Regions from separate parts of the Brooklawnia propionicigenes genome, predicted to be linked through region 2. Evidence: predicted binding sites of a transcription regulator. Region 2 holds the regulator's gene; each other region holds the start of a gene.

Region 1 (7,717 bases), 1.3 Mb from region 2:
GCTCGCAACCATCGCCGATCCGGGAACCTGCTTGTCACTGCGTGTTCCGGCGCGCCGCTCGTTCTCCTTGGACGACTGGGTGGCCAACGGTTCGATCTGCACCCAAATGGCCGAGGTACTGCAGGCGTTGGTGGCGTCCAAGGTCGCATTTCTGATTTCGGGCGGAACCGGGTCGGGCAAGACCACCTTGCTGGCCGGTCTGCTGGGGTTGATGCCGGCCGCTCAGCGGCTGGTGATCGTCGAGGACTCCCGCGAACTGGCCCCCGATCACCCGCACTGCGTTCGGATGGAGTGCCGTCAGGCGAACTCCGAGGGCGCCGGCATGATCACCATGACGGACCTGGTCAGGCAGGCCTTGCGGATGCGTCCCGACCGGCTGGTGCTCGGTGAGGTGCGCGGCGCCGAACTGTGCGATCTGCTGACCGCACTGAACACCGGACATGAGGGCGGTTGCGGAACAGTGCACGCCAACTCGGTCGCAGATGTGCCGGCCCGGCTGGAGGCGCTGGCCGCGCTCGGCGGTCTGGGACGCGAGGCCTGCCATGCTCAGGTCGCCTCGGCGCTGCGGGTGGTGGTTCAGGTCAGCAGGCTGGCCGATGGTCGCCGCAGCGTCACCCAAGTCGGCCTTGCGCAACGCTCCAGTTCCGGACATGTCTACATCGAAATGGCGTTGGCAAGCACAGATGGACGATCGGTACGGCAAGGGCCGGCCTGGGGCCAGCTCGCCGAGTTGCTGGACATAGCGGCCGGAACTCAGGAGGCATCGTGATCGTTGTGGCCTGCCTTGGGTTGGCAACATGCTTGCTGCTGTGGTGGCCTCCGGATCCCTCCCGGCGGGTCGCGGCCTGGCTGAACCGCAGGCATCAGTCCCGCACGGTCCGCTCGGTGGCCGGATGGACGCGCGGCCTGGTGGTCGTCGCCGCGTTGTCGGTTTGCGTGAGCTTTGCTCCGCAGCTGCTGGTCTGGCTGGTGCCCGGGCTGGTGGTGGGGTGCACTGTGGGCTGGCTGATCGCGAACTCGCGGGCCGAGAAGCTACGCCACCACAACAGCGAGGAGGTGGTGCAGGCCTGCATCGCGGTCGCGACCCAGCTGCGGGTCGGCGACATCGCGCCGGCCGCGCTGGCCCGGGTGGCGGCGGATTGTGCGCTGCTGCAACCGGTCGCCGCGACTCAGGCGATCGGGGGTGATGTGCCGGCTGCGCTGCACGCGGCCGCGATGCATCCGGGCTGCTCGGGCCTGGCCGGCCTCGCCCGATCGTGGCAGCTCTGCCAGATTACCGGCGCCCCCATCGCGGACGCTGCCAGCCGGGTGTCCGAGGGGTTGAGAGCCGAGGCCGCCGCCGAACGCCTGGTGGCCTCCGAACTCGCCTCTCCGCGGGCCACCGGGAAGATGCTTGCGCTGTTGCCCCTGTTGGGTATCGGTCTGGGGTTCGCCGGTGGTGGCGACCCGCTGGTCTTCCTGCTCGGTGGGCTCGTCGGGCGCATCTGCCTGGCAGCGGCCGTCTGTCTGGTCTGCGCGGGTCTGGTCTGGACCACGTTGTTGGGCAGGCTGCCGGGCGAGCAGGCGGACCAGCCATGATCACGTCCGGTCCGGTGATTGCGGGCCTGGCCTTGGGGGTGGCGCTGCTGTGCCTGTTTCCGGGTCCGAACCGGTCCGCACTGCGCCAGGTGGCGACAGCTGCCTCGGGGGCCAAGCGCGTGACGGCGTGGCAAGGTCGGATGCCGGGCTGGTTGTGCCGGATCTCGGGCCTGCAGTGGCGCTTCGGCCTGCTCGCCGGCGCGGTCTGCTGGCTGCTGGGGGGCCAAGGTCTGGCGGCCTGCCTGGTGGCTGCGGGCGCGATACCACTGGCCATCGCCGGGCTACGGTGGCTGGAATCTGCGTCCCAGCGGCGCAGGGCTCAGCAGCTCGCGGCCCAACTGCCGGGCTGTCTGGAGTTGTTCGCGGCCGCATTGGATGCCGGGGTGCCGTTGCGGGCGGCGGTTCGGCATGTGGCGGCGCTGGCGCCGGAACCGAGTGCCGGACTGTTGCGCGCCGTCCTCGGCCATCTCGATCTGGGACGCTCTGATGCGCAAGCCTGGGCCTGGTTGCGCGATGACACCGTGTGGGGTGCAGTGGCACGCGACCTTGCCCGCTGCGCGGAATCGGGCGCGGCGGTCGCCGAGGTGCTCGAGGTGCACGCCGCAGAAGCCAGGGCGCTGCGCCGAGCCCGGCGCGAGATGGCCGCCCGGACGGTCGGTGTGCGATCGGTGCTGCCCTTGGTGTGCTGCTTCCTGCCCGCGTTCATCCTTGTCGGAGTCGTGCCGATCATCGCGGCCACACTCGGCTCCTTCACTCAACTTCGCTGAATTGTCCACAGAGTGTTGTCCGCCTGACCGATCCGGTACCCCACTTGCCAATCCTTGTATCGATTCCACGGCAGACCCACAGATCTGCGGGATCTCTCCCACGGCCCGGCGACGGGCTCCACCTGAAAGGAAGCGAAACATGACTACTCGGTTCGATACCCACCTCCCGACGCCCGTGATCCGCGGCCGCGGACTGCGCTCGGCTTGCCAGCGAGGCATGGCCACGGCCGAATACGCGGTCGGGATCCTGGCCGCCGTGGCTTTGGCCCTGGTGCTGCTGAACGTGTTCACCAACAACGACTTCTTCAGCGCGATGCTCAAGTTCGTCGTCAATCTCATCTCGCAGGTCGGCGGGATGCTGCCCTGATCAGATCCGAGGTTCGGGTGGGCCAACGTGGACGTGCCCACCCGAACCTCTTCTTTTGCACCACCCCGATCCCATTCGCGCAGGAGACATGATGCTTCGAGCCACAGCCGCAGATCCGGCCACAGCAGATCCGGGCCCCATCCGCCGCGGACAGCGGGGCATGGTGACCTTCGAACTCGCCGTGGGCATGCTGACTGCCTGCCTGATGGCCGGGATGCTCGGTTGGACCGTCAGCCTGGTGGCATTGCAGGCGCGCTGTTCCGACGCGGCCGGCCAGATCGTGCGGCAGTTGGCTCGCGGTGATCAGGAGGCTGCGCAGGAGGCCGAGCAGCACGTTCCGGATGGTGCGCGGGTGCAGGTCGTTGAGGCCGGCCAGCAGATCACCGTCCAGGTTGCCGTCGATGCCCGCTGGGGAGCCCTCGGGCCGATCGAGATCGAAGGACGTGCAACTGCTCCGACTGCGGGGCGGTGATCAGCATGCAGCGCCGCCGGCGAACCCAGCAGCCAGCTGAGCGGGGGAGTGGCACCATGCTAATCCTCGCCGTAGTGATCGTCCTGATGCTGGTTGCGGCCGTGGGCGCCTGGTTCTCCAGCTGGCTGGCCAGCGGCGCCCGGGCCCGCGCGGTCGCCGATGTCGTGGCAATCGCGGCCGCCCAGGCCCAACGAGACGGACGCCCCGCCTGCCCCGTTGCCGAGCAGGCCGCCGCCGCCAACGACGCGGTCCTGGCGAATTGCGAAGTCACCACAGGATGGGGCGAGTTCATCGTGGATATCGCCGTGGACGTCGAGATGCGCCCGCAGATCGCGGGAGCGCCCCAGAGCGCGCACGCCGAGTCCAGGGCCGGCGTCGTCTCCGACATCCCGTGAGGGCGGGGACGGCGCCCCCGCATCAGGTTCGCATCGCTACCGTGGTTTCGAATCTGTTCTGGTGGTCGGCTTCTTCAGTTGGTGGTACCGACACTCGGGTGGTTCCTTGTGGTGTGACTTGGTAGTGGTAGCCGTGGGGTGAGGTCCAGTGGTAGATCCCGGGTGCCGGTTGTTCCAGTGTCCATTTGCTGTGGGTCTTCGCTCGGTGGGCCTTACGGGATAGTGGCCCGAGGTTGGCGAGGCTGGTTTGTCCGGCCCGGCCGTCGATGTAGGGGATGGTGTGGTCCATGTCGCAGTGGCTGGCTTTGCGGGTGCCCCAGGGGAACACGTCGACGGGGTTGCGTTGTTCGATGGCGAACCGCATCCGGGCCGGGGTTTCGTAGCAGTCGGCTGGGCGTAGCCCGGCGGGGTCCACGATGGGCCGGACGACGACCTTTGATCCGTCCAGGAAGGCGGGTAGCTGCTCGGTGAGTAGCGGCCCCCAGTCTGCTATCCGGGCCACCCCCGACGCTGGGGATGAGGCGCCGGCGGTGAGTGCGGGATCGTCCGCAGCGATGTGGACGATCAGGGTGTGGGTGGGTAGCGCCTCCTGCCCTAACGCTTGCCGGGCCAAGATGCCGACGGCGGCGGCTCGGCGCCGGTCGAGATCGGTTCCCGGGATGGTTTCTGGTAGGGCGGGTAGGGTCGTGGCGATTTGGGTGAGGACGTGGTCGAACAAGATTCCGTCGACCGGGTTGACGACACCCCAGAAGCTGACGTGTCCGTCTTCGATTTTGGATACTCGTACCCGGCGTGACTGGCGTCGTGCTTCGGCTCGTTGCCGGGCCAGGTCGGGGTCGGCGGCGATGATCAGTCCGGGCAGTGCTTTGATGACTCGTGACCACGGCATCGTGGCGGCGGCCTGGCTGAGCTTCTGGTCGACTTCCCGCGCGGCGGCGGCGGGTAGGTGGGCGCACTCGAGGCAGATCCGGTTCGCCTGCCAGACCCGGACTTTCCCGGCGAGCACGGCTTGCCAGAGCAGGGGGTGGCGTTCTCGCAGGTCGAGGGCGTTACCGATCCGGGAGATCGCGGCTTGGGGTGAGATTCCTAGCACGGGGCCCAGTTCGAGGGCGAGGAACTCCCCGACTTGCGGGGTGCCGTCATGGCCGGGTTGTATCAACTGTTCGATTCCCGCATCGACTGCGGCGGTGTCGACCTGCCAGAGGTCGGCGGTGTGGGTGATCGTCACCAACTCGGCGACCTCGGCGGCCAGTAACTGGTCGTGGGCATGTATCAACGCGTCGAAGGCTTGTCTGCTGGTCTCCTGCCGGGCCAGGAATTCGGGGTCACAGATGGGGGTATCCATGACCCCATTGTAATCGAACACATATTCGAATACAGCAGAACAGTGAAGACTTCTCTTCGATGTTTCTTCGCAGGACTTCCGCCAGGCAGCCTTGTCCAAGCCGAAGTCGCGGCGTCCGAAGTCGCTCCGACGAAGCCGGCCAATGACATGAAGGCCCAGGCCCCGCTGTGCGGCTGCATCGGAACCCTCTGGCGATCTCATGGGATCCGACGCCGAGCAACGCCCCGCCCACTCACCCCAGCAGCACGCTGAGCAACTCGGCCGCCGACGACTTGTCGAGCATCCGGTTGCCGTTGCCGCACTTGGGTGAAACGCAACACGACGGGCAGCCGGTCTCACAGTCGCAGCTGGTCAGCCGCTCCAAAGCGGCCCGCCACCAGGCCTCGGCCACGTCGAAGCCGCGCTCGGCATATCCCGAACCACCGGGCATGCCGTCGTGCACGAAGATCGTGCACAGCTGCGTGTCGGGATGCAGCGCCGTCGACAGCCCGCCGATATCCCAGCGGTCACAGGGTGCGAACGCCGGCAGCAGACCGATCGCGGTGTGCTCGGCCGCATGCACCGCAGCCCCCAGCCGCGCCACCGAGAACGACAATCGCGCGACGACCTCGTCCGGTATCAGCCACCACATCGACTGGGTGGTCATCTGCCGCCTGGGCAACTCCAGCGGTGTCTCGTCCCACACATCCGAGGTGAGCGAATCGCGCCGCAGATAGCCGGTCACCTGGCTCGACAGCTCGACCTCGCCGCGGCAGATCACTCCGTTCCCGCATCGCCGTTGCGCCTGGGTATGCACCACCCGCACCTCGCTGGTGCCCAGCGGCTGCGTGTAATACGGCAGCTCAACCGAACGCACCAGGGCCACCGACTCGTCCGGAAGATATTGAACTACCAGCCACTGTTCGCCCTGATGCAGGTAGACGGCGCCCTCGTGAACCGTTCGGTCGGCGGCGCCGTGGTCGACGCTGCCCAGCACGCGTCCGGTGTCGGCCTCGACGATCTCGACCGGGTGATCATGCGAACCCCGCAGATCGATCTCGTCGACGGCCCGATAGTCCTTGGTCCAGAACCAGCCACTCGGCCGCGCGCGCAGCACCCCCCGCTCACTCAACGTGCCGGCCACTGACGTCATCGTCGGGCCGAACCACCGTTCGTCCGCGGGTTTCAGTGGTGCCTCCTGCGCGGCCGCTGCCAACTGCGGCCCCAGCACGTAGGGGTTCTGCGGATGCAGCACCGTCTGTTCCACCGGACGATCGAAGATGAATTCCGGATGGTCGAGCAGATGGCCGTCCAGGGGATCATCGCGGGCGATCATCACCACCAGGGCATCCCGGTCGCCGCGCCCCGCGCGTCCCGACTGCTGCCAGAACGATCCCAGGGTGCCCGGGAACCCGGCCATCACCACCGCATCCAACCCGGTGATGTCGATGCCCAACTCCAAGGCATTGGTCGCAGCCACCCCGGCAAGCTGTCCCGACCGCAGCCGGGATTCCAGCTCCCGGCGATCACCCGCCAGATAGCCCGAGCGATAGCTGGCCACCCGGCGCCCCGACCCGATGCGATCGGTGGCGCGCAAGGCGATCAGCTCCGCCTGGGTGCGGCTGGCGACGAAGGTGATCACCTGCTGGCCGTCGTCCACCAGCCTCGCCAGCAGATCGGACGCCTCACCCGGCGCGTCGGTAGCCGGACGCCACAAGACGACATCGCGTGCCGCATGCGGCGAAGCATCCTGGCAGACCTCCAGCAGCGGATCGTTCTCGCCGATCAGCAGCGCTCCCGAGCGTCCGGCGTCACTGGCCGTCGCCGAAGTCAGGACGAAGACCGGATCGGCGCCGTAGGCATGGCACAGCCGCCGCAGGCGACGCAGCACTCCCGAGACCTGCGACCCGAAGACTCCGCGATAGCGGTGTGCCTCATCGACCACCACATAGCGCAGCGACCCCAAGAACCCGGACCACTGCGAGTGATTGGGCAGCACCGATCGGTGCAGCATGTCGGGATTGCTCAGCACGAAACTCGCGTAGTCGCGCGCGAATCGTCGCTCCATGGACGACGAATCGCCATCCAGGCAGGAGACCTGCCAGCCCGACGGTCCGAGCTTGCGAGCCGCCGCCCACTGATCGTGAGCCAAGGCCTTGGTGGGGGCCAGATAGAGCGCCGTGTGGCGCGCCACGCCCAGTCTCGACCTCAGATCGCCGGTGGTGACACCCAGGCTAGCGACCTGCGCACGGACTGCGGTCGCAGCCATGATCGGCAGCAGATAGCCCAGCGACTTGCCCGACGCCGTCGCCGTGCTCACCGCCACATGCTGACCAGCCCAGGCCGCGTCGGCGGCCATCACCTGATGCAGCCACGGCCGTTCGATACCCGCACCGGTCACTGCGTCCCGAACGGAGCCGGGCAACCAGGTCGGCCACTCGGCGCACTGCCCGTCGAGGGCATCGCGATGGCGCACGCAGACCACTCGCGGATCGTGCGCCAGCCAGCCGGGAATCGCCACGGAATCAACCTTGCCACGTCCGCTCGGCCGAACCCGCCGCCGACCCGCGCTGGGACCGGCATGTAACAGTGGAAGGGTGAACATGATCGATGCACTGCGCGACGCCTTGATGTCGGCCGATTACACCGTGGACACGGTGCTCGCCCGCATCGGCGAGGCCGGGCAGGCCGGGCTGGACCGCAATTGCACGGTGCCCGCCCGCGAGGCCCTCGGCGATGACCAGACCCCGCTCGCGACCTTGATCAAGCTCTTTCCGCTCAACCTGCCGGTCTCGAGCTCGGCCGCCGAAGCGG
Region 2 (7,717 bases):
GGCCGGTCTGCTGATACTTGCCGACCACGCGGTCGATCAGCGTCTTGAGGCTGGCTTCGCGCTCCGCGGTGCCGAGCGCGCCGCGGAAGTACTTGGTCGTGACGATCGTGGATGCGTTGAGGCTCCATGAGGTCGGGAACTCAACCCCGCGCTGCTCGAAGACCACTTCACCGGTTTTCCAGTTGGTCTGAACGACATCGCGCTTTTCCCAGGTGACCTCGTCATAGGGATGGACGCCCTCGGTGGTGAAGACCCGATCGATCGTCAGGCCGCGAGCGCTCGGCGTTCCAGGCTTGTCGTCATACAGAGTGTCGGTCACAGCTGTCTCCTGATGGTGATGCGTGCATGTGGGTAGGTCGGGAAAATCCAGGCAGGTCGTGAAGGTCAGTGTGCACCGGCGGTCTGACAGATTTCGTCCGCCAGATCGATGGGCAATTGCGCTTCGGCGTCGGACTCGGCATCGGCCCGAGCGCTTTCGCGCATCCGGTCGATCTCGGCGACGAAATCGTCCACGCTGGTGTAGTGCCGATAGACCGAGGCGAATCTCAGATAGGCGACCGGATCGAGTTCACTGAGAGGACCGAGGATGGCAACGCCCACCTCTTCGGTGGGAACCTCGGCCTGCCCGGATGCCCGGATGGCCTCTTCGACCCGCTGGCCGAGTTTGGCGAGTTGGGCCTCGGTGACCGGACGCCCCTTGCAGGCCTTGCGGGCGCCGGATATCACCTTGTCCCGGTTGAAGGGCTCGATCACACCGGACTTCTTGACCACTACCAGTTGAGTTTGCTCGATGGTGGTGAAGCGTCTTTCGCAAGCCGGGCACTGCCGCCGACGGCGAATGCTCGTGCCGTCCTCAGAAACGCGGGAATCAAGCACCCGAGAGTCGCAATGACGACAATATGGGCAGTGCATCGTGACTCCTCAGCTCGGGATGTGTATGCCTCTGTGGACATCTTGTGGACAACAACCACAATCTGTGGACAAATGACACTTGTGTAACTACTAGATGTAGAGAGATTACACCGATTGGCCACTAGATCAAGTGCCAGCGGCGAAGCTCGCCGTCGATTCGGCGTGTCGCCTGATCGCCTCGCCCACCGCTCCGAGTGAGGCCAGAAAATCTGACCGCTGATGACAAGACGGCCACTTCAGATGAGGTTGCGCACGATCATGAACACCGCACCGACAACCCCCGCGACCCAATAGATCTTGGTCTGGGTGAGCGGACGCCAGGACTTCGGCGGACGCAACGCCGGTCCTCCGGCCAGTTCCACGGTCCAGGCCACCGCGCACACGATCAAGATTGGTAGCACCAGCACGAGCAGCGCGTTGTATCCCCAGGCTGCCGCCACGTCGCCTTCGGCCAGGGCGCCAGCGGCTCTGGTCGATCCACACAGCGGGCACTGGATTCCGGTGAGACTCAGCAATGGACAGGGCAGACCGATGCCGAAGAGCAGGTGAGCACCGGCGATCGCCGCACCGACTGCGCCGAAGCCCAGCAGACGCGACAGCGCTACTCCCGGCGAGAAGACCGCCGGGCCGGCCTCATGAGACTGCACACCACCATTATCCGCGTGAGCCGCCCGCGCTGAACCCACCAGCCGCATAGGATCAGTGGCGTGATGCAATCTGATTGGAGGCAGCCGTGAGCAACGACTACTGGGGTCGCCCCGCTGAGGACCCTGGCCAAGACGCCGCGAGCAGCGACGAGAACGGCCAAGCGAGCCCGGAGACCGCGGGCCAGGCCAACCAAGAACAAACCGGCAGCGCAGCGCCGACGTACGGCTCGCCTGCTTATGAGCAAACCGCAGGTGAGCAGCCGAGCAGCGAGCCAGCAGCACCTTCCGCCTACGGGCAGCCCGACACACCATCCACCCCGCCGACCCAGGCCGGCTACGGGCAGTCGTCCTACGAGCAGCCGGGTGGCTACGGGCAGCAATCCGGTCCCCAACCGACCACTCCCAGCTATGGCCAGCCGGGCGCCCCGACTACCCCCGGCTACGGCCAGCCAGATGCCCCGACTACCCCAAGCTACGGACAGCCGGGCGCACAGCCCACCACTCCCAGCTACGGCCAGTCGTCGAGCTATGGCCAGCCCGGCTCGGGAACACCCAACTACGGCACCCCCAGCTACGGACAGTCGTCGTCCTACGGGCAAGCGGCCGGCGAGCCGCCCTCGTCGTCCTACGGACAATCGAGTGGCCAGTCCTACGGCAGCGGCGACCAACAACAGTCCGGCGGGCAATCGTTCTACGGCCAAGATCCATACGGCCAGCAACAGCCCCGCTACGGCCAGGGCGCCGGTTCGCCTTCGGCCGACCCCTACGGCCAGCCGGCCGACCCCTATGGCCAGCAACCCGGCTACGGCCAGCCGACCGATTCGTATGGTCAGCCGACCTACTCGGGCAGCCTGTACGGCCCGGTCGGTGGCCCGGCGGCACCACTGGCCTCCTGGGGCAAGCGCGCACTCGGTGGCCTGATCGACTTCGTCCTGCCCGGCATCGTCATCGGCATCATCTCCTCCTTCTTCAATTCGGGCGGCAATGAGAGCATGATCGGCGGCATCGTCCAGTTCGTCCTGGGGGTCGGCTGGGTTGTCTACAACGTCGGCTACGTCGGCGGCAACACCGGGGTGACGTACGGCCGCAGGGTCGCCAAGACCCGGCTGGTATCGGCGGCCACTGGTCAACCGATCGGGCCAGGAATGTCGATCCTGCGCTACTTCGCGCACATCGTCGACTCCATCATCTGCTACATCGGATGGCTCTTCCCGCTGTGGGACGCCAAGCGGCAGACCCTCGCGGACAAGATGCTCAACACCGTGGTGCTGGACGAGTCGCCGACGACCCCGCCGGCCCCCTACGGCCCGCCGCAGCAGCCCTACGGCTACTGAGTCACACAATCACCAGCGCCTGAGCATTCACCAGCGCCTGAGCGATTACACGGGCGGGACGGTTCCCTGAGGAGCCGTCCCGCTTTCGCTGTCCGAGGCCCTTGGCGCTGGTGACCGCAGCGCTCAGGCCAGACCCGGCGCCAGGGCGAGGTACTGCGAAACGACGATCCACACTCCGAGTAGCACAGCCAGGGTGAAACCGATCATCATCACCACCAGGCCACGATCGGTCAGCGTGATCTCCTCGCGGCCAACGACTGATCGTGTCGATGCGGGCGAAGCGGCCGCGGCCGAGGCCACCACCTGGTAGTAGGCCCCCGGAAGCGGCGATGCCGGTTGCCGGGGACCGGCCGCCCGAGTGGGCACGAAGCGCATCTGTGCACAGGGCCGCCGGTCGCCGTCGAGCAGGGCGCGCCTCGACCGTACGGGTGAGCCCGCGACGCGCCGGACATCGATCTGACTTTCCACCAGGACGCTCATCTTGCTTCCTCCATCCGCCCGGCCATCCGCCGCAGCTAACAGGATCGAACGTGTGTTCGATGCACAGCCTAGCGAGCCGTCCGCGATCGTTCAAGTGTTCGATTCGCTTGTTTCTTGCCGTCTGAGAACCATGCAAGCAGGGCCCACTGACAAAACCATTCGGACGATTCCCGCCGCATCTGTGGTCCGTGGTTCGCCGATCGCATCCATTGGCGACACGCTCGAACAGATGTTTGAATGACGCCCCCGGATGATCTAGCGTTGTCTCATGATCACAGTGAGGCGTCCACCCGCCACCCCTCGCCGTGCCGGCCGGCCATCCAACGAAGACATCGCCCGCGATCTGGGCTTGGACAACGTCGCCGAACTACCCGACAGCTCCGAGGACGAACTGGGGCTGACCGCCCGTCAGCGCCGCATCCTGGAGTTCATCCAGGAAACCGTGTCGTCTCGCGGCTACCCACCCAGCATCCGCGAAGTGGGCGAGGCTGTCGGCCTGGCCAGTTCCTCCAGCGTTTCTCATCAGCTGAAGGCCCTGGAGGCCAAGGGTTTCCTGCGACGCGACCCGAATCGTCCGCGGGCCCTCGAGGTCATTCTTCCGACCCGGACGGCCTCCCCAACAGAACCCGAGGCCGAGCCGCTCGGCCAAGACGACGCCACCGATTCGGGTGACCGGTCACCGAACGCCGTCGCTGTGCCGGTGCTCGGCAGCATCGCCGCCGGCGTGCCGATTCTCGCTGACGAACAGGTGGAGCAGGTGTTGCCGCTGCCACGCGAGCTCGTCGGACAGGGGACCTTGTTCTCACTCAAGGTGCGCGGAGACTCGATGGTGGACGCAGCAATCTGCGATGGCGACTATGTGGTCGTCCGTCAGCAGCCCACTGCGGACAATGGCGACATCGTAGCGGCGTTGCTCGACGGGGAGGCCACCGTGAAGACGTTGCGCCGTGTGCCGGGCCAGGTCTGGCTGATGCCGCACAATCCGGCCTACCAGCCGATCGACGGTAACGACGCCGCGATTCTCGGCAAGGTTGTCGCGGTTCTGCGGCGGATCTGAGCCGGACCGCTAGCTGGTCCCCAAACGCTGCAATGCCTGGATTGCCACCTCGGCGTCGGTGGTGGTCCAAAACGGCGGCAACGAGGCTCGCAGGAAGCCGCTGTAGCGGGCCTTGATCAGCCGCGGGTCGAGGACCGCCACCACGCCCCGGTCGCTCGTCGAACGGATCAGGCGTCCGGCACCCTGGGCCAGCAGCAGGGCCGCATGACTCGCGGCCACCTGCATGAAGCCGTTGCCGCCGGCCTGAGCGACAGCTTGTTGTCGGGCCTGCATCAGCGGATCATCGGGCCGCGGGAACGGGATCTTGTCGATCACCACCAGCCGGCAGGTGTCCCCCGGCACATCAATGCCCTGCCACAGCGACATCGTGCCCAGCAGCACGGAATCCTCTTCGGCAATGAAGGTGCGGGTGAGCTCACTGAGATTCGCCTCGCCCTGGCACATCACGTTCAGCCCCGGGAGTGCGCCGCGCAGGTGCTCTGCGGCTGCTTCGGCAGACCGCTGCGAGGCGAACAGGCCGAGCGTGCGGCCATCCGCGGCCCAGATGAGCTCAGCCAGTTCCGCCAGCGCGTCGGCGCCGATACCATCGCGGCCGGGGTTGCGCAGCCCGGTCGCCACATACAAGATGCCCTGTTTGGCGTAGTCGAAAGGAGATCCGACATCGATGGCACGCCACTGCCCGGCGTCGCCGGCCTCGGTATCGGCCGCGATACGGTCCGCACGGCGCAGCCCGACGCTCCCGGCCATCGACTCGAATGCACCACCGACCGTCAACGTCGCCGACGTCAGGATCGTCGGATGTTCTTCCAGAACGTTCTCGCGCATCAGCCCCGCAACCGACAGCGGCGCAACGTTGAGCTGACGGCCGAAGCGATCGTGCGCGCTCAGCCAGACCACATCGTGCTCGTCGAGTCTGGCCATGCGCTCGGCGATCTCGAAGATCTCTTTCATCGCCGACGCCGCCTGTTGCCGCTGCTCCGGATCGGAGCTCTGCCCCGACCCCGTCGCCAGCGCCGAAACCGCCCGGCGGCTGACCTCGCGCACCAACGCGGCGGCCTCGACCGCGAGCGAACCCGGCTCCGTGATGCGCCCAGGCGCCACCTCGGCCAGTGCATCAGCGAAGGTGTCGGCGACCTCCAGCAATTCTGTGGCCAGGTCATCGTCCAGCCAAGCGCTCGCCCGCTTGGAGACCCGTCCGATCTGCTGCGCCGACAGTTCGCTGCTCGCCGCACCGGTGACCCGGTTGACCAGTTCGTGCGCCTCATCGATGATGACCGGACCGTACTCGGGCAGCGCCGTGCCGCCGTGCATGGCGTTGATGGCCAGCAGCGCGTGGTTGGTGACCACCAGGTCGGCCTGCCTGGCCCTGGCTCGCGCCTCCTCGACGAAGCACTCTGCGCCGTAGGGGCAGACGTTGGCCCCCAGGCATTCGCGTACCGGCACCGAGACCTGCGCCCAGGCCCGCGGGGAATGGCTCGGTGCGTCGTCCCGGTCGGCAAGTCCGCCGTCCTTGGCCTGGTCATCAGCCCATTCGCGGAGCGCGATGACCTCGGCTCCCAGACTGGAGGTGGCATCGGATCCCGAATCGCGCACCGCCTCGACGAGCTCGGCGCCGCCGAGCAGCGAATCCTGTTCGCCACCCGTCTGATCGCGTACCCGCAGCAGGCAGATGTAGTTCGAACGTCCCTTGAGGATCTGCGTGCGCGGTTCGCGACCCACGACCGAGGCGACCGCACGCGCGGCGATCGGAATGTCTTTGTGGGCCAGCTGAGCCTGCAACGCCAAGGTGGCCGTGGCCACCAGCGCGGTCTGTTTCGATCCCACTGCCCAGATCATCGCCGGGATGAGGTAGCCGAGCGACTTTCCGGTGCCGGTACCGGCCTGGACGAGCAGGTGAACCCCCTCGTCCAGGCTCGCCGCCACCTGATCGCTCATCGTCTGCTGTCCCGGACGCGAGGTGCCTCCGAGAGCAGCGACCGCCGCAGCCAGCGCCTGGGAGGCTTGGCCAGGCAAATCGCTCACTGCGGCTGCCTGTTGGCCTGGGCGTACGGGTTCAGTTGGGCCGCCAGATCGGGATGCACCCGCGCCGTGATCAGCGTGCCGCCGGGCTCATGCTCGAGACTGAACACATCCGCCTCCCGGTGCACCCGGTCAACCAGATCGCCCCGGTCCCACGGCACCAGCGCGGTGATCTCGGTCTGCGGTACCGGCAACCGCCGCTCGATCGTCTCGCGGAGCGTCTCGATGCCCTCGCCCGTTCGGGCCGACACCGCGATCGCTTCGGGATATCGGCGCATCACGACCGCGAGCACGTCGGGATCGGCCTGGTCGATCTTGTTGATGACCAGCTGCTCGGGACGATCCGACGCGCCGATCTCGGCCAAGACGGTCCGCACCGCGTCGATCTGGCCGAGCGGGTCGGCGTCGGAACCGTCGACGACGTGCACCAGCAGGTCGGCGTCCACGGTCTCTTCCAGGGTCGAGCGGAAGGCTTCCACCAGATCGGTGGGGAGATGGCGGACGAAGCCGACCGTGTCGGTGAGGGTGTAGACCCGGCCATCGGCAGTCGTCGTGCGGCGGGTGGTCGGATCCAGGGTCGCGAACAACGCATCCTCGACCAGCACGCCGGCATGGGTGAGCCGGTTCAGCAGCGACGACTTGCCGGCATTGGTGTAACCGACGATCGCCACCGAAGGGACGCGGTGCCGTTGCCGGTCGGCGCGCTTGATGGCACGCGTACCTTCCATCTCGCGCAGCTTGCCGCGCAGCACCGAGATGCGATGGTTGATCCGCCGTCGGTCGGTCTCAATCTTCGTCTCACCGGGTCCGCGTCCACCGATCCCCGCGCCGCCGGAGGCCCGGCCGCCCACCTGGCGGCTCAGATTGCCGCCCCAGCCGCGCAGCCGCTGCTTGAGGTAGTTGAGTTGCGCGAGTTCGACCTGCGCCTTGCCCTCCACGCTCTTGGCATGCTGGGCAAAGATGTCGAGAATCAGTGCCGTCCGGTCGACAACCTTGACGCCGATCCGGTCTTCCAGGGTGCGCAATTGAGCTGGGCTCAATTCGCCGTCGCAGATCACCGTGTCGGCTCCGGTCGCCTGCACCACTTCTCGTACTTCGTCGACCTTGCCGCGCCCGACATAGGTGGCCGGATCGGGCTTCTGCCGGCGCTGCACCAGCCCTTCCAGCACCTGCGAACCGGCCGTCTCGGCCAGCGCCTTCAGTTCGAACATGGCGTTGTCGACGTCCTGCTGCGTGCCCGTGGTCCAGACACTGACCAGCACGACCCG
Region 3 (7,717 bases), 250 kb from region 2:
CCGATGTCGTCGGTGCCCTGGACATCAATGTCGAACTGTCCGGTGGTATCCGCGACGATGCTTCCCTCGAGCGTGCGCTGGGCACCGGTGCCCGCCGCGTCAACGTGGGCACGGCGGCGCTGGAGAACCCGCAATGGTGCGAGAAGATCATCGCCGAACACGGTGACCGCATCGCGATCGGTCTGGATGTGCGGGGAAACCAGCTCGCCGCGCGCGGCTGGACGACCAGTGGCGGTGATGTCTTCGAGACCGTGCAGCGCATGACGAAGGCCGGCTGCGAACGTTTCGTGGTGACCGATGTGGCCAGCGACGGCATGCTCACCGGTCCCAACCTCGAACTGCTCGGGGCAGTCTGTGCCCGCACCGCCGGTAGGGTCGTCGCCAGTGGTGGCATCTCGTCGCTGCATGACCTGAAGATGCTCTCGGGCCTGGTCCCGATCGGTGTCGAGGGCGCGATCATCGGCACGGCGCTGTACGTGGGCAACTTCACGCTGACCGAGGCCTTGGCCGTGGTGCGCGATCCCGTGATGAGCTGAGCGGCGGCCGACGATGCGCGAGCAACAACTCTCCTGGGAACAAGCCATCGTCGAAGGAAGTCTCGAGTGGGCGTTCCTCAGGCGTGAGGATCTGGGCGAGGTGGCCGAACTGTGCGCTGCCATCGAGTACTTCGACGATCCGACCCAGCATCGTGAACTGAGCGGGCTGACCGACGACTTCGATCGTCCATGGGCGTACCCGACCAACCATGCGGTGGTCGGACGCGATCGCGGTGGCACGATCGTCGCCTACGGCTGGAACCACATCACCCCCCCGGACGATCCGTTGCCGCACGCCTGGATGGAGATCGGAGTGCATCCGGCCTGGCGGCATCACAAGATCGGCTACAAGCTCGTCGGCTGGCTGATCGACAGGGCGCGAGCCTGGTACCTGCACCTGCGCGAGAGCAGGCCCGAACTCGGCCCGCTGTGGGTGGGCTGTGCGACCGACGAGGGATCGCGGGTGTCCACCGATCTGGAGGAGAACGGCCTTCTCAAGCCGCAACGCTGGTTCTTCGATGCCCACCGCAGTCTCACCGATGAGCCGCTGCCGCTGGTGGTGCCGCCGCCCGGTATCGAACTGCGGACCTTCGAGCGAGCCTGGTCCGAGAAGGTGCGCACGGCTCACAACATCGCCTTCGGCACCAGGCACGGCGCGCACGACGTGCCGCAGGCGGCCTGGGAGGCGTCGCTGGAGCGTCCCGACTCACGTCCGGACTGGTCATGGATCGCGGTGTGCACCGATGATCCGGGCGCCGGGGTGGTGGGCTACGCCGTGAACTGCGAGATCATCGAGCGCCAGAGCGGGTGGCGGGAGGGCTGGACCGAGAGGATCGGCGTGATCCCCGACTACCAGCGGCAGGGCTTGGCACGCGCGCTGCTGGCCGCGTCCATGCACACCTTTGCCGACCATGGCTGCACACTGGCCGGTATCGGCATCGACACGGACAACCTGCCGGAGACCGAATCGTTGTTTGCCGGGATGGGCTACCGCCTCGAAGACCGAGTGGTCCTCTTTGGAGCCACCTTCGAGGACTGAGTAAGCTAGGGAAGGTTCGTCGCTGTACGTAGGGGGATAGTCCGATATGTCAGGCCATTCGAAGTGGGCAACCACGAAGCACAAGAAGGCTGCTATTGATGCCAAGCGTGGCAAGCTGTTTGCCAAGCTCATCAAGAACATCGAGGTTGCGGCCCGGATCGGCGGTGGAGATCTCGCCGGCAACCCGACCCTTTACGACGCGGTTCAGAAGGCCAAGAAGAACTCGGTGCCCAATGACAACATCGACCGCGCCGTCAAGCGCGGCGCCGGTGAGGGTGCGGACGCGGTCAACTACGAGTCGATCATGTACGAGGCCTACGGCCCGGCGGGAGTCGCGATCCTCATCGAGTGCCTGACCGACAATCGCAACCGTTCGATCTCGGATGTTCGCGTGGCCGTCACCCGTAACGGCGGCACCATCGCCGACGGCGGGTCGGTGCAGCGGCTGTTCACCCGCAAGGGCGTGGTGACCGTGGCGAAGGAGCAGCAGGTGGACACCGACTCCCGCAAGTCGCAGACCCGCACCATCACCGAGGACGAGCTGCTGGAGGCCACGATCGAGGCCAACGCCGAGGACATCAGCGATGAAGGCGATGCCTTCGAATTGATCAGCGACCCGAACGATCTGGTTGCGGTGCGCAAGGCCGTGCAGGCTGCCGGCATCGACTACGACTCGGCCGAAGTCCAGTTCGTGGCCAGCTTCGACCAGGTGGTGGATTCGGTCGATGATGCGCAGAAGCTGTTCCGCATCGTCGACGCCCTGGAAGACCTCGACGACGTACAGACCGTGTTCACCAACGCCGACCTCACGCCTGAGGTCGAGGCCGCGCTGGACAGCGAGGACTGAGCTTCTCACCAGTGTCCGATGACAGTGCCCGGCGCGCCTGAGCCGGGCACTGTCTTTTTTCCCTAGAATCCGAACGTGTGTTCGCAATTCGATGGGTGGTGGCATGCGGATTCTCGGAATTGATCCGGGTCTGACCAGATGCGGAGTCGGCATCATCGAGGCCGTGTCGGTACGCGCCCCCCAGCTGATCGATGCCGGTGTCGTGCGCACCTCACCGGCGATGGATCATGCTCACCGGCTGCTCGCCATCGAAGAAGGCCTGGAAGCCTGGATCGTGGCGAACCGGCCCGACACCGTCGCCGTCGAACGTGTCTTCGCCCAGCACAATGTCATCACGGTCACCGGCACCGCTCAAGCCGCCGGAATCGCGATGCTGATCGCGGCACGACACGGGATACCGGTCGCGCTGCACACCCCGACCGAGGTGAAAGCCGCGATCACCGGTTCCGGGAGCGCCGACAAGGCCCAGGTCGCGGCGATGGTCGTCCGGATCCTGAAGCTGGACGAGGCCCCGAAGCCCGCCGATGCCGCCGACGCGGTCGCCTTGGCGTTGTGCCAACTGTGGCGAGGTGGCTCGGTCAATCGCTATGCGGCCGCCGTGCAGGAACACGCGGCCAGAAGAGGAAGACGATGATTTCCCAGCTCCGCGGAACCACCGTGGCCCTCGGCCCGAACTGGGCGGTGGTCGACGTCGGTGGCGTCGGATTCAAGGTGTCCTGCACACCGGCGACCGCGGCCGGTCTGCGGTTGGGCACCGAGTGCACCTTGGCGACCACGCTGATCGTCCGCGAGGATGCATTGACCCTGTTCGGATTCGCCGACACGCACGAGCGCGCGGCTTTCGAGTTGCTGCAGCTGGCGTCCGGGGTGGGTCCCAAACTCGCGCTCGCGGTGATCTCGGTGCTCAGCCCGGCCGAGGTGGTGACCGCCATCCAGAACGACCGGGTGACGACCTTGATCAGGGTCCCCGGCATCGGCCGCAAGGGTGCCGAGAAGATCATCGTCGAACTGCGCGACCGGGTCGGGGCGTTGGCCGCCGATCTCGACACTGCTGCCCAATCCGGCGAACAGATCAGTTCGGAGTTGTGGCGCGAGCAGGTCTCCTCCGGTCTGCAGGGTCTCGGCTGGTCGTCGAAGGATGCCGATGCCGCCGTGGAGAAGATCGCTCCGCTGGTGGCCGACAATCCGCAGATCTCGCTGGGTAGGCTGATGAAGGCAGCACTGCAAACGCTGGCCCGAGCCTGAGGAGCCCCGCACTGTGACCCATTCCCCGGTTGACCCTTGGCCGGCGCCCGACGAGATCGCCAGCGAGAGCGCACTGCGTCCCTCGGCGTTGGACGATTTCGAGGGTCAACCGCGTGTCGTCGACCAGCTCAGCCTGGTGCTGCAGGCCGCCCGACACCGGGGGAGTACTCCCGATCATGTACTCCTGTCGGGCCCGCCCGGGCTGGGCAAGACCACCCTGGCGATGATCATCGCCAACGAGATGGGGGTGCCGCTGCACATCACCTCGGGACCGGCCATCCAGCACGCCGGTGATCTGGCCGCCATCTTGTCGGGGCTTACCGAGGGCGAAGTACTCTTCCTGGACGAAATCCATCGGATGAGCCGGCCCGCCGAAGAACTGCTCTACCTGGCGATGGAGGACTTCCGGGTCGACGTCGTCGTCGGCAAGGGCCCCGGCGCGACCGCCATCCCGATCGAGATCCCCCCGTTCACGCTGGTGGGGGCGACGACCAGGGCAGGGCTGCTGCCCGGGCCCCTGCGGGATCGCTTCGGATTCACCGCCCAACTCGACTACTACGATTCCGTCGATCTGGAACGGATCGCCCGCCGCTCGGCCGGCAAGCTGGGGATCACCTTGGATGCCGAGTCCGCCGCGGAGATCGCCCGCCGTTCCCGTGGCACGCCACGCATCGCCAACCGCCTGTTGCGCCGGGTTCGCGACTATGCGCAGGTGCACAATGCGGGCGTGGTCACCGCGGAACTGGCCCGCGACGCGCTGGAACTCTACGAGGTGGACCCGCTCGGACTGGACCGGCTCGACCGCGCGGTCCTGGACGCGATCTGCCGCAGATTCGGCGGCGGCCCGGTGGGCCTGTCGACCCTTGCCATCAGCGTCGCCGAGGAGACCGAGACGATCGAGGAGGTCGCCGAACCGTTCCTGGTGCGGCTCGGCTTCATGATGCGGACCCCGCGCGGACGCATTGCCACCCCGGCGGGCTGGGCTCACCTGGGAATGGTTCCCCCCACCCAGGAACCGGCCGGTGGTCAGCCGGATCTGTTCAGCTGATGGCCCGCACCCGCGGTGCACAGCAGAATGCGGCATGGTCGGATGTGGTGATCACAGCACGACTCGGTAAGATCGCTACGTTGCGTGCCTGTGCGTGCGCACTCTTGCACGTCCAGGCAACTGCCTGGTTGCCGACTAAGTGAGGTTGTCTTACATGGAAATCCTGCTCATCATGGCCGTATTTATCGGCCTGATGTACTTCATGATGGTCGTTCCGCAGAAGAAGCGGGCGGAGCAACAGCGCAAGATGCTCGATTCGCTGGAGCCCGGCTCCCGGGTACTGCTCAACTCCGGCATCTTCGGCACCATCCGGGCCCGAGGCGAACAGCAGTTGGTCATCGAACTGGCTCCCGGTGTAGAGGTGACCGTGCTCAAGCAGACTGTCGTGCGCACAGCCAACCCGGACGAGGAAGAGTTCGAATACGCCGAGGATCAGATCGCCGCGGCCCCGGTCGACAGCTTCGTGGCCGACAGCCTGGAGCAGGCGCCGGCCACCCCAGTTGAGGGTGAGCTGACCACCGGCGAGGACGCCCCCGCCGACGCCGCGCAGACCGAGCCCGCCGAACAGCCGTCGGATACCATCTACCAGCCCGGCGACAACGCCATTTACCAGCCCGGTTCGAACGAGGTCAGCGCCACCGACGACGCCGGCGAGCGTCCGCAGGAACGCTGACAGGAGCGCGCCTCAGTGGCATCATCTTCACAATCCACAAGTACATTCAGGCCTGAACGCACGCTGATCGGTTTCGCGATCGTCGTCGCAATGCTGTTCGCCCTGATGGCGTTGACCGGAACGTGGACCCCGCGGCTGGGTCTGGACCTGCGCGGTGGCACGACGATCACGCTGACTGCCCGCACCAGTGATGGCAGCACCGTGCCCCGGGAGAACCTGGAGACCGCGCGCAACATCATCCAGAACCGCGTCGATTCCCTCGGTGTCGGCGAGTCGTCGGTGACGATTCAGGGCAACGACAAGATCGAGGTTGCCGTTCCGAATGTGAGCAGCGACGAACTCGTCGAGCTGGTCGGTACCACCGCCAAGCTGGCATTCCGTCCGGTCATCGGGGTACAGCAGGTCCCGCAGACCGACACCTCCACTGCCGAACCGACGAGCGAGGCGACACCCTCGGGAGAGGCGAGCGCGGAGGCAACATCGTCGCCGACTGCCGGTGAGCAGACCCCCGCCGAAGCCAGTGCCGAGCCGACGTCCGCACCGGCCAGCACGGCCGAGCGACGCCCGGTCCCGAATCTGCCGACCGAGCCGCCGGCCCCGGCGACCCCGCGTCCGACCGCTCCGGGCGACCAGGAGCTGACCCTGGACCAGCAGCTGGGCTACACCCCGACTCAGCAGGACGCCGAGGACTTCGCCGCCTTCCAGTGCGGCGACGAGTTCCCCGACGTCGTCGATCAGCCCCTGATCGCCTGCGACCAGACCGGCAGCTACAAGTACTTCCTCGGACCGGTCATCCTCAGCGGTGAACATGTCACTGATGCGACCGCCGGCATCCCGCAGGGCGAGGTCGCCTGGATCGTCTCGCTGACCTTTGACGACGAGGGCTCCGCGATCTTCGCCGATGCCACCGAGGCCCTGGCGCAGAAATCGCAGCCCCAGAATCAGTTCGCGATCGTGCTCGACCGCGAGGTGATCTCGGCGCCCAGCGTGAGCGAACGGATCACCGGCGGCAAGGCCAGCATCTCCGGCACGGGCATCACCGAGAGCACCGCCAAGGCGCTGGCCACCACGCTGCGCTACGGCTCGCTGCCGGTCGACCTGGAGACCAGCTCGGTCGACACGGTGTCCCCGGTGCTGGGCGGCAACCAGATGACCGCCGGCATCATCGCCGGCATCGTCGGCCTGGCCCTGGTCATCGCCTACAGCCTCCTCTACTACCGCGGCCTGACGATCGTGGTGGCGGGTTCGTTGCTGGCGGCGGCCGCGGTCACGTATGCGGTGATGGTACTGCTCGGATCGGCGGTCGGCTTCGCGCTGAACCTGCCCGGCATCGCCGGCGCCATCGTGGCGATCGGTGTGACCGCCGACTCGTTCGTCGTCTACTTCGAACGAATACGAGACGAGATCCGCGACGGTCACAGCCTGCACCACTCGATCCAGTCGGGCTGGCACAAGGCCCGAGGCACCATCTTGATGGCCGACGGCGTGCAGCTGCTGGCCGCCGTGGTGCTGTACTTCCTGGCCATCGGCAGCGTCAAGGGCTTCGCCTTCACCCTGGGCGTCACGACCGCGATCGATCTGCTGCTGGTGATCTTCTTCACTCATCCGCTGATGACCTTGCTGGGCCGGACGACGTTCTTCGGCGAGGGCCACAAGAACTCCGGTCTGGATCCCCAGCACCTGGGCGTCAGCCGGGCCTCCCTGCTGGGACGGCGTGGCACCGCCCGCAAACGCACCAAGCCCGACGCGTCTGCTGCCCGCAAGCCCGGCACGAGCAAGAAAGCCGAGGAGGCCAGCCATGAGTGACACCAAGCTCGCTCCGTCCGCCCCGAAGACGACCTTCGCCCACCGGCTGTACACCGGCGACTTCCAGTTCGACTTCATGGCACATCGCCGGCGCTGGTACACCATCAGCGCCGTGCTGCTGCTGATCTCGGTGCTGGCGGTCTCGGTGCGCGGCTTGAACCTGGGTATCGACTTCGTCGGTGGCTCGGTCTTCCAGGCGCCCGTCCAGGTCACCGAGTCGACGGTCGACGATTTCGGGCAGGCGGTCTCCGCGACAGGGGTGGCCGATCTCGACACGCAGGTCAACACCGTCGGTGACTCCACCGTGCGTATCCAGACCCGCAGCCTGGAGAACGACGAGGTGGTCACGGTACGCGAGGCGATCGCCGAGCAGGCCGGTGTGGCCTCCGACGACGTCGCCTACTCGCTGATCGGACCGTCGTGGGGCAAACAGATCACCCAGCAGGCACTGGTCGCGCTGGTCGTCTTCCTGGTGCTGGTCGGCGTGCTGATCTGGCTGTACTTCCGGGAATGGAAGATGTCG

The links. The regulator LexA, encoded in region 2, represses DNA repair genes until DNA is damaged. The targets are predictions, from matches to a motif close to TCGAACANNTGTTCGA.
Region 1: a site for LexA is predicted at 4,938-4,953, ahead of QUE25_RS04465 (DUF222 domain-containing protein). Genes of this name have one in related genera too.
Region 3: a site for LexA is predicted at 2,492-2,507, ahead of ruvC (crossover junction endodeoxyribonuclease RuvC). Genes of this name have one in related genera too.

Annotation. Positions count from the first base shown of each region.
Region 1 covers NZ_AP028056.1:982,194-989,910, reverse strand. Annotated here, with positions in the region: gene QUE25_RS04495 (TadA family conjugal transfer-associated ATPase) at 1-769, shown strand, start outside; gene QUE25_RS04490 (type II secretion system F family protein) at 766-1,578, shown strand; gene QUE25_RS04485 (type II secretion system F family protein) at 1,575-2,345, shown strand; gene QUE25_RS04480 (DUF4244 domain-containing protein) at 2,485-2,712, shown strand; gene QUE25_RS04475 (TadE family type IV pilus minor pilin) at 2,804-3,184, shown strand; gene QUE25_RS04470 (Rv3654c family TadE-like protein) at 3,190-3,579, shown strand; gene QUE25_RS04465 (DUF222 domain-containing protein) at 3,602-4,924, opposite strand; gene QUE25_RS04460 (DEAD/DEAH box helicase) at 5,157-7,424, opposite strand; gene QUE25_RS04455 (DUF7059 domain-containing protein) at 7,507-7,717, shown strand, end outside.
Region 2 covers NZ_AP028056.1:2,867,856-2,875,572, reverse strand. Annotated here, with positions in the region: gene QUE25_RS13280 (vitamin B12-dependent ribonucleotide reductase) at 1-319, opposite strand, end outside; gene nrdR (transcriptional regulator NrdR) at 385-912, opposite strand; gene QUE25_RS13270 (DUF2752 domain-containing protein) at 1,149-1,559, opposite strand; gene QUE25_RS13265 (RDD family protein) at 1,646-2,893, shown strand; gene QUE25_RS13260 (hypothetical protein) at 3,017-3,373, opposite strand; gene lexA (transcriptional repressor LexA) at 3,642-4,430, shown strand; gene QUE25_RS13250 (ATP-dependent DNA helicase) at 4,440-6,452, opposite strand; gene hflX (GTPase HflX) at 6,449-7,717, opposite strand, start outside.
Region 3 covers NZ_AP028056.1:3,120,779-3,128,495, forward strand. Annotated here, with positions in the region: gene priA (bifunctional 1-(5-phosphoribosyl)-5-((5-phosphoribosylamino)methylideneamino)imidazole-4-carboxamide isomerase/phosphoribosylanthranilate isomerase PriA) at 1-536, shown strand, start outside; gene QUE25_RS14320 (GNAT family N-acetyltransferase) at 550-1,575, shown strand; gene QUE25_RS14325 (YebC/PmpR family DNA-binding transcriptional regulator) at 1,622-2,422, shown strand; gene ruvC (crossover junction endodeoxyribonuclease RuvC) at 2,526-3,056, shown strand; gene ruvA (Holliday junction branch migration protein RuvA) at 3,053-3,667, shown strand; gene ruvB (Holliday junction branch migration DNA helicase RuvB) at 3,681-4,715, shown strand; gene yajC (preprotein translocase subunit YajC) at 4,870-5,388, shown strand; gene secD (protein translocase subunit SecD) at 5,455-7,194, shown strand; gene secF (protein translocase subunit SecF) at 7,187-7,717, shown strand, end outside.